Regions from separate parts of the Cupriavidus sp. SS-3 genome, predicted to be linked through region 2. Evidence: predicted binding sites of a transcription regulator. Region 2 holds the regulator's gene; each other region holds the start of a gene.

Region 1 (3,274 bases), on a different contig from region 2:
CGCTGTCGAACGTCAAGCTCAAGGTCTACCCCGACCTGCGCGACCACCCGCTCAAGCGCATGCTGGACGCGGGCGTGGCGATCACCCTGCATTCGGACGACCCGGCCTACTTCGGCGGCTATATGAATGCGAACTGGGAAGCCACCTTCGACGCACTGCCACTGGACGCGGCCGACGCGCACAAGCTGGCCCGCAACAGTTTTGAAGCGGCCTTCCTGCCTGCCATGCAGAAGGCCGAGTTCCTGGCGGAAGTCGACCACTTCTGGTCCGCTCCGCCCAAGTCCCCGCCCGCGACGGCCCCCGCGGCCTGAGCACGGCGCATGCCAATAGCCCGGCCTGCTGCTTGCACCATGCGGTGCCGCGCGGGCCGGCCCCGAGAGACAAACCATGACGACCCACCCCACCACTGACTCCCGTACCCGCGCCATCCGCGGCCGCGTGCTGCATTTCCTGCGCGACCCGCAATTCCATGAGGACGCGTATCAGTATTGGGACGACGGGGTGCTGATCGTCACCGACGGGCGCATCGCCGCCGCCGGCGACTACGCCCAGCTGGCCGCGCGCATCCCGGCCGGCGCCGAGGTCATCGACCACCGCGGCAAGCTGATCGTGCCCGGCTTTATCGACACCCACGTGCACTACCCGCAGACCGACATGATCGCGTCGCCGTCGCCGGGCCTGCTGCACTGGCTCGACACCTACACCTTCCCCGAAGAGCGCCGCTTCGCCGATCCCGACTACGCGCGCGGCGTGGCCGGTTTCTTTACCGAGGAACTGCTGCGCAACGGCACCACCAGCGCGGTGGTCTGGAGCACGGTGCACAAGGCCTCGGCCGACGCCCTCTTCGCCGAAAGCGAGGCGCGCAACCTGCGCATGGTCACCGGCAAGGTGATGATGGACCGCAACTGCCCCGAATTCCTGCGCGACACCGCCGAAAGCGGCGCCCGGGATTCCGCCGACCTGCTGTCGCGTTGGCATAACAAGGGCCGGCTGTCGTACGCGATCACGCCGCGCTTCGCGCCGACCTCGACCGAGGCGCAGCTGGCCGCCTGCGGCGAACTCGCGCGCGCCTATCCGGACGCGTTTATCCAGACCCACGTGGCGGAGAACCGTGACGAGGTCAAATGGGTGGCCGAGCTGTTCCCGGACGCGCGCAGCTACCTGGACGTCTACGACCGCTATGGCCTGCTGCGTCCCGGCGCGATGTACGGCCATGCCATCTACCTGGACCAGGACGACCGCCGCCGGCTGGCCGACAGCGGCGCCGCGGTGGCGCACTGCCCGACTTCCAACCTGTTCCTTGGCAGCGGCTTCTATGACTTCCACCAGTCCGATGCCAACCGCCTGAACGTGACGCTGGCCACCGACGTCGGGGGCGGCACCTCGTTCTCGATGTTCCGCACCATGAACGCCGCGCACAAGGTGGCACGCATGGGCGGCTACTACCTGACCGCGCTGCGCATGTTCTACCTCGCCACCCGCGCCGCGGCCGAGGCGCTGGGCTGGACCGGCCGCGTCGGCAGCTTCAGCGAGGGCTGCGAGGCCGACTTCATCGTGCTCGACCCCAAGGCCACGCCGCTGATCGCACGCCGCAGCAACCGCTCGGAAACGCTGGAAGAGGAGCTGTTTGCCTTCGCCATGCTGGGCGACGACCGCGCGATCGACAGCGTCTACGTGATGGGCGAGGTGGCCAGCGTCCCGGCAGCCTGATCCGCCACACGGCAGCATCCCGTTGCCCGCCGCGCCCGCGGCGGGCCCGCCCTTTACCGCTTCCGCCGTCCCACCGGCTTGACGACCGTCAAGACTGTCTTCGACAAAGCCTTCTAACCTTGCGGTTCCGCCGCGGCCACTCTGCCTTGCCGCGCACCAATACCGATCGACCGCAATCAGAAGGTTCTGCATGACCGCATATCAATCCGCTCAATCCGTCGAGCCCGCCCCCGGGCACGCCCAGGCGCATCCCGGCGCGCGCGCCCATGCCCCGCACCCGGCTCCGCTGCCTGAACCGATCGCGCCGGACGCGCCGCTGCCATCGCGCAAGATCATCCGCGGCTGGCTGATCCCGCTGGGCCAGCGCAGCACGCCGCGCGCACTGATGCTGTTCGCCTTCGATTACCTGCTGTTCGGCGCCGTGCTGGCCGGCGTGGTAGTGGCGCCGCACTGGGCCGCCAAGCTGGCGCTGGGCGTGCTGGCCGGCCTGGTGATCGCGCGCCTGTTTATCATCGGCCACGATGCCTGCCACCAGAGCCTGACTCCGCGCCGCGGGCTGAACAAGTGGCTGGGCCGGCTGACCTTCCTGCCGTCGCTGACGCCGTACAGCCTGTGGGAAGTCGGCCATAACGTGGTCCATCACGGCTACACCAACCTGAAGGGCTTCGACTTCGTCTGGGCGCCGTATTCGCTCGACGAATTCAACGCGCTGCCGCGCTGGCGCCGCGTGATGGAGCGCATCTACCGCACCGGCTTCGGTCCGGGCCTGTATTACCTGATCGAGATCTGGTGGTGCAAGCTGTTCTTCCCCAGCAAGCGCCAGATGGCCACGCGCCGGTCGATCTTCACCGGCGACTGCGTGCTCGTGGCGGCGTTCGGGCTGGCCTGGATCGGCGCGCTGGTCGGCCTGGCGCTGGCCACGCAGCAGTCCGTCTGGATGCTGGTCGGCGCCGGCTTCGTGCTGCCCTTCCTGGTGTGGAACGTAACCGTCGGCTTCGTGCTGTACGTGCACCATACCCACACCAGCGTCGCCTGGTACGACACCAAGGCGATGTGGGCCAGGGCCCAGCCGTTCGTCTCGACCACCGTGCACCTGCGCTTTCGCCATGGCATCGGCGCGGCGCTGCACCACATCATGGAACACACCGCGCACCACGTCGACATGAGCGTGCCGCTGTACCGCCTCAAGCGCGCGCAGGCGCTGCTGGAGCATGCGCTGCCGGGCCGCATCATCATCGAGAACTTCTCGTGGCGCTGGTATTTCGACACGGCGCGCCGCTGCAAGCTCTATGACTTCAAGGCGCTGTGCTGGACCGATTTCCGCGGCCGCCAGACCAGCGAGAACGCGCCGGTACCGGCCTGATCGCCTTGCCGGCCGCGACGGCGGTGGACGATCCACCGCCGTCGCGGTTATAATCGCCGCTTCCATTGGGGAGTAGCCGCCCTGCTCTCACCGCGCCGCGCAATGCGGACTCCGGGGGACAGGGGCGTACGTCAACAGACTTGACCGCTTGCGGTTATGGCGTGCGCAGCTCCGGACCCGCCTGGCCAAACCGGCCCAGGC
Region 2 (3,274 bases):
TGGACCGGTTTCACGTTCATCGGCTACTTTGCGCCGATCCGCGAACTGGGCGGCGAGGTACTGGCGCTGACGCTGGGCCCCTGGCAGGCATTCTGGATGCTGTTCTACGCGTTCGCCACGTGGGGCAACGCAGGCTTCATGCGCGAGCAAGTATGCAAGTACATGTGCCCCTACGCGCGTTTCCAGAGCGTGATGGTGGACCGCGACACCTTTGTCGTGACCTATGACGTCGGCCGCGGCGAGCCGCGCGGCAGCCGCTCGCGCAAGACCGACCATCACCAGGCCGGGCTTGGCGATTGCGTCAACTGCAGCATCTGCGTGCAGGTGTGCCCGACCGGCATCGACATCCGCGATGGCCTGCAGTACGAGTGCATCGGCTGCGGCGCCTGCATCGACGCCTGCAACCAGGTCATGGACAAGATGGACTACCCGCGCGGGCTGATCCGGTACACCTCGGAAAACGCAATGCGCAAGGGCCTGTCCGCTGCGGCATCGCGCAAGCGCCTGCTGCGTCCGCGCGTCATCATCTACTCGGTGATCTGGGTGGCGCTGCTGGCGGGGTTCATGGCGTCGATCATGCTGCGCACGCCGCTGAAGGTCGACATCATCCGCGATCGCGGTGCGCTGGGCCGGGAGGTGGAAGGGCGCTGGATCGAGAACGTCTATCGGCTGCAACTGATCAACACCACCGAGGCGCCGATGCAGATCCGCGTGCGTGCCGACAGCGATGAACTGAAGGACCTGACGGTCGAATACGACAAGCAGGCCGAATCGCTGGCGCCAACCTCCAACCGGCTGCTGCCGATCCGCATCCGCGTGCCGATAGAGGCCGCCAGGCAAGGCACGCACAAGATCAACGTAACAGTAACGAGCGAAGGCACGGAGCAGGGGCATGCTGAAATTCGGCAATCCACCAGTTTTATCGTGCCGCGCGATTTGTGAAGCTAGGCGACTCACACGTAGTCGCCAGGACGAAGGGGGCAAGATGAGTCAGCAAGGCAATCCGTGGTGGAAGGAACCGTGGCCATGGCTGCTGATGGCCGGTCCGCTGGTGGCCATGGTGGCGTGCGGCGTGACGATCTGGCTGGCGTCGGCACACCCCGACCTGCCGGTGCAGGGCGCGGCGCGGCATGGCCTGGTGGTCGAGAAGGTGGAAGCGGTGGCGCCCAAGTCCGCGGCAGCGAGGCAGCCATGAGGTTGCGCTGGCTGATGTGGGTGCTGTGGCCGGGCTTCCTGATGGCGGGTCTGGCGACGGCGACGGTTTTTTCCGTCGTCGATCCGGGCGACCTCAAATTCTTCGGCCATCCGATCGAATCGTCGCGCGAGTCGGTCTATACCGTCGGCTTCCTGCTGGCGTGGGTGTTCTGCGCGTTGTCCAGCGGGCTGACGCTGTGCACCATGCCGACGCGGCTGGCGGATACGGACGAACTGGAATAGGGAAGGACTATCGCGTTGCCGGCGCCGCAGGCGGCGCGGCAACGCCGCGGTGGCTCAGCAGCTACGGCTGTAGAGTTGCTTGATGCCGTCGATGTCGATCAGCTTGACATGCCGTTGGCGGATCTGGATCAGCCCGGCCTCGGCAAAGCGCGAGAACAGGCGACTCACGGTCTCGAGTTTCAGCCCGAGGTAGCTGCCGATCTCTTCGCGGCTCATGCGCATCACGAACTCGGACGCCGAATAACCGCGCGCCGACAGCCGTTCCGACAGGTTGATCAGGAAGGCGGCGAGGCGTTCCTCGGCGCGCATCGAGCCGAGCGTGACCAGCATCAGCTGGTCGTGCGTGATTTCCTTGCCCATCAGGCGCAGGAACTGCTGTTGCAGCGAAGGCAGGTCGGCGGACAGCGTCTGCAGATCGTTCATGCGGACCACGCATACCTCGGTATCTTCGAGTGCGGTCGCATCGGATGCATGCTGCATCTCGCCCAGGCCGTCGAGGCCGACGATTTCACCGGGCAGGTGGAACCCGGTAATCTGCGAGCGTCCGTCTTCGGTGGTGACATGCGTCTTGAGCGTACCGAAGCGGATGGCGTAGACCGCGGTGAGCGGGTCACCCATGCGGTAAAGGGTTTCCCCCTTGTGCACGCGGATGCGTTCCTGCACCAGCGTGTCGATCTTGGCAAGGTCTTGCTGCGACATGCCAACCGGGAGGCACAGCTGTCCCATCGCACAGGTGGAGCAGCGGGGCGACATCTCGGTAATGGGGATGGAAGTGAGCAATTGGAACCTGCTAGAAATGGCAGCGGGGCACGATATGGGCATTTTACCGTGCGATGTGATCCGGCAGGGAGACAGAATTGACATTTGGAGTATTGATCAGCGTTTTCCTGCTCGCTCTGCTGGGCGGCGTGCACTGCGCCGCCATGTGCGGCGGCGTGGCGCTGGCCGTGGAGCAGCGGCGCGGCAAGGCAGCGCCGGTCAGCCTGGTGCGCAGCCGCACTGCATGGCTCGGCGAGTTACTGTTGATGCACTTTGGCAGGATTACCACCTATATGCTGCTCGGGGCGGCGCTGGGCGCCGCGGGCGCCACCGCCTGGAAGCAGGACTACCTGCCAGTGCAGCGCTGGCTGTTCGGCGCCGGCAGCCTGATGCTGCTGTGGTCGGGCTGGCGCCTGCTGCGCGGCAGTACCTTTACCGTGAACTGGCTGGAGCGGCTGGCGGCGCGTGCCGGCGCTGCGGTGGCCGGGCGGCTCGGCGGCGTCGCCGGCGCGTTGCCGGCCTTCGTGCGGGCGCGCGGCGGGCTGGCCCGGCGTTATGGCGTGGGCCTGGCCTGGGGGCTGGTGCCGTGCGGCATGGTCTACGGTGCGCTGACGCTGGCGCTGCTGGCGGGCAATGCCGGCTCGGGCGCGCTGGTGATGGGCGTGTTCGGGCTTGGCACGCTGCCGAACCTGCTGGTGCTGTCCGGGCTGTCCGGCTATCTGAGACTGTGGTCGCGGCGACCGGGCGTGCGCCTGGGCGCGGGCCTTGCCGTGATGGCGTTCGGCGGGCTTGGCATTGCGCGAGCGGTGCTGCTGCCACATTCGCTGGCGGAACAGGGCTTTTGCCTGGTGTTTTGATGCCCCATGCGGCATCCTGCGGCGCCGGCACCCCGCGCAAGCAGGATGATGGTTGCAGGCGGAGCCGGGAATGCCATACAATCGCCAGCATTGCGGTATCGCGCGGAGTCAGACAGGCTGCGGTAAGCAGCGGCGATCAGCGCCTGGCGGTCTTCCTATCCGAAGGTGCGCTCGGGACGCGGGAAGCGGAAGGCTTTCGATGAGCGCCAGTCCCCGCGGTC
Region 3 (3,274 bases), on a different contig from region 2:
GTGGCAGCGGCGGAGCTGGCTTTGATGGCGGGCGCCGACCGCGTCGAGGGCTGCCTGTTCGGCAATGGCGAGCGCACCGGCAACGTCGACCTGGTGACGCTGGCGCTGAACCTCTATACGCAAGGCGTGGCGCCGCACCTCGACTTCTCCGACATCGACGCGGTGCGCCAGTGCGTGGAGCACTGCAACCAACTGCCGGTGCACCCGCGCCATCCGTACGTAGGCGATCTGGTGTTCACCGCGTTTTCGGGGTCGCACCAGGATGCGATCCGCAAGGGCTTTGCGCAGCAGCAGCCGGACGCCATCTGGGAAGTGCCCTACCTGCCGATCGACCCGGCCGACCTGGGCCGCAGCTACGACGCGGTGATCCGCGTCAACAGCCAGTCGGGCAAGGGCGGCATGGCGTACCTGCTGGAACAGGTGCATGGCCTCTACCTGCCGCGCCGGCTGCAAATCGAGTTCAGCCGCGCGGTGCAGGCCATGACCGACGACAGCGGGCTGGAAGCGAGCGCGGACGACCTGTATGGCCTGTTCGAGCGCGAGTACCTGGCGCGCGAGGCGCCGCTGCGCTATGTCTCGCACCAGCTGGCAAGCGACAGTACCGTGATCACGGTGCAGATGGAGCGCGACGGCCAGCCCTGCAGCGTGCGCGGCAGCGGCAACGGCCCGATCGACGCCTTCATCGATGCGCTGGACCTGCCGGTACGCGTGATGGACTACCACGAGCATGCGATGAACGCAGGCGCCGACGCGAGCGCAGCGTGCTATGTCGAAGTCCGTGTGGGCGATTCGCCGACCGGGTTCGGCGCGGGCATCGACGCCAACCTCGTCACGGCTTCATTGCGTGCAGTGCTGTCGGGTGTGAACCGGCACCTGCAGGCGGGCTTTGCCGGCGGCGCTCACGCGGCCAGCGCCGCCGCGGCCTGATGCCTGAGGTGTAGCGTTTGGCAAGAAAACCGGTGTGCCCCGCCCCCACGGGGCACACCCGGAAAGACGCCCTTGCGGACGCCCACGACATGCCTGGTGCGGATCCGGACACGCGTTGCGCGCGCTCGGATCTTTCGCACAGCGTAAGCGGCAGCATCGGCCCGCGCTACGAATCATTTCGCATGTGGTTAGAAGCGATGTCCGAGGATGCATCGGTGATGGCCGCGTTGTCGCGCCATCACGACGCCGTGCGCTCCATTTGGTTCCGCTTGTTTTGTGTCAAGGCCACCGCCGCCCCGCTCCGCCACACTGGGCGCGCCTTGATAACAAACCAAGCAGACCCATGAAAACACTGTCTCTTCGCACCGCCACCTGTTCGGCCCTCGCCGCCTGCGCCATGCTCGGCGCCTTCGCCACGCCCGCGGCCGCCGCGGACGACGCCCAGGGCAACTGGATGGTGCGGCTGCGCGGCACCTACCTCGACATGGCCCACAGCTCCGATCCCGTCGGCGGCGTCGGCCGTTCGGACCGCATCACGGTCAACAACAAGTGGATCCCCGAACTCGACGTCACCTACTTCTTCACGCCGAACTTTGCCGCCGAACTGGTGCTGACGGTGCCGCAGAAGCAGAACGTCTACCTTGACGGCAACAAGATCGGCACCTTCAAGCACCTGCCGCCGACGCTGCTGATGCAGTACCACCTCATTCCCAACGGCACCTTCCGCCCGTATATCGGCGCGGGCCTGAACTTCACCCACATCTGGGGCGAGAACATCGCCAACAACTCGCTGCAGCTCGATAGCTGGAGCGTGGGCCCGGCGCTGCAGATCGGCATGGACTACAAGCTGACCAGGAACTGGTTCCTCAACGCCGACATCAAGAAGATCTGGCTGAAGAGCGATGTGAAGGCGGGGGACGTCAAGGTCTCCAAGGTAAGCCTGGATCCGTGGCTGTTCAGCGTCGGGGTGGGGTATCGATTCTGATCCTGCCGCGCGACAAAAAAGGCCGGCGTCGAAGGGGCGCCGGCCTTTTGCATTTCATGAGCGCGCGCAGCGGACCGCTACCTGAACGCCGGCTCATCAAAGCTGCGCAGCTTGCGCGAATGCAACTGCTCCACGCCGTTCTCGCGCAGGATGCGGATCGCTTCCAGGCCGATGGTCATGTGCTGGCTGACGCGCTGGCGATAGAACGCGTTGGCCATGCCGCGCAGCTTGAGTTCGCCATGCAGCGGCTTGTCCGATACGCACAGCAGGGTGCCATACGGCACGCGCAGGCGGAACCCGTTGGCGGCCACCGCCGCGCTTTCCATGTCGATGGCGATCGCGCGCGACTGGTTGAAGCGCGCATACAGCGACTTGGACTTAAGCTCCCAGTTGCGGTCGTCGGTCGATACCACCGTGCCGGTGCGCATGCGCGTCTTCATCTCGTTGCCGGACAGCCCGGTCACGCGCGCCACGGCTTCCTGCAGCGCCACCTGGATCTCGGCGATCGGCGGCACCGGCACCCACGGCGGCAGGTCGTGGTCGAGCACGTGGTCGTCGCGCACATAGGCGTGCGCCAGCACATAGTCGCCGAGCTGCTGCGAGCGGCGCAGGCCGCCGCAGTGGCCCACCATCAGCCAGCAATGCGGGCGCAGCACGGCGAGGTGGTCGGTCATGGTCTTGGCGTTGGACGGCCCCACGCCGATATTGACCAGCGTCACGCCCAGCTTGTCGCCGCGCACCAGGTGGTAGGCCGGCATCTGCGGCAGCACGCGCGGGCGCGTGGCGTCGTCGGGTTCGGGCGCGCCCAGGTCCTGCACCACGTCGCCAGGCTCGACAAAGCGCGTGTAGCCGCCGCCATCGCCATTGCCGTTGCCATTACCCATCAGCGCGCGCCCAAGCGCGACGAACTCGTCGACATAGCGCTGGTAGTTGGTGAACAGCACGAAGCGCTGGAAGTGCTGCGGCGCCGTGCCGGTGTAGTGGTAGAGCCGCTGCAGCGCCAGGTCCACGCGCTCGGCGGGGAACAGCGACAGCGGCCAGGCTTCGCCCGGCACCGGCTCGTAGGTGCCGTTGGCAATGCCGTCATCGATGCGGTTCAGCTCCGGCAGCACGAACGAGGCCTCCAGTTCGCGCGCCTGGGTGTAGCTGATGTCGGTGGTCGAGGCCTCGATCACGAACGGCAGCGGGATCGGGCGCCGGCTCAGGCCCACCACCACCGGCACGCGGTGATAGCGCATCAGGCGCTCGATCTGGTCGCGGTAGTAGTCGGCCAGCAGGTCGGGGCGCGTCACCGTGGTGCCGTAGACGCCGGGGTACGCCACCGTGCCCCAGGAGGGGCGGCTGTCGGTGACCATGGTCTCG

What was found. The regulator FNR, encoded in region 2, switches genes on or off when oxygen is low (the NO sensors DNR and NnrR bind a similar motif). The targets are predictions, from matches to a motif close to TTGATNNNNATCAA.
Region 1: a site for FNR is predicted at 1,789-1,802, ahead of U9J39_RS06055 (fatty acid desaturase). Genes of this name have one in related genera too.
Region 3: a site for FNR is predicted at 1,197-1,210, ahead of U9J39_RS00405 (OmpW/AlkL family protein). Genes of this name have one in related genera too.

The regions. Positions count from the first base shown of each region.
Region 1 covers NZ_JAYLVT010000003.1:32,429-35,702, reverse strand. The annotation lists gene U9J39_RS06065 (adenosine deaminase) at 1-311, shown strand, start outside; gene guaD (guanine deaminase) at 388-1,710, shown strand; gene U9J39_RS06055 (fatty acid desaturase) at 1,901-3,073, shown strand; yybP-ykoY riboswitch at 3,123-3,274, shown strand, end outside.
Region 2 covers NZ_JAYLVT010000004.1:300,196-303,469, reverse strand. The annotation lists gene ccoG (cytochrome c oxidase accessory protein CcoG) at 1-942, shown strand, start outside; gene U9J39_RS09210 (FixH family protein) at 986-1,195, shown strand; gene U9J39_RS09205 (hypothetical protein) at 1,192-1,437, shown strand; gene fnr (fumarate/nitrate reduction transcriptional regulator Fnr) at 1,492-2,217, opposite strand; gene U9J39_RS09195 (sulfite exporter TauE/SafE family protein) at 2,295-3,053, shown strand.
Region 3 covers NZ_JAYLVT010000001.1:95,708-98,981, forward strand. The annotation lists gene leuA (2-isopropylmalate synthase) at 1-927, shown strand, start outside; gene U9J39_RS00405 (OmpW/AlkL family protein) at 1,271-1,912, shown strand; gene U9J39_RS00410 (AMP nucleosidase) at 1,990-3,274, opposite strand, start outside.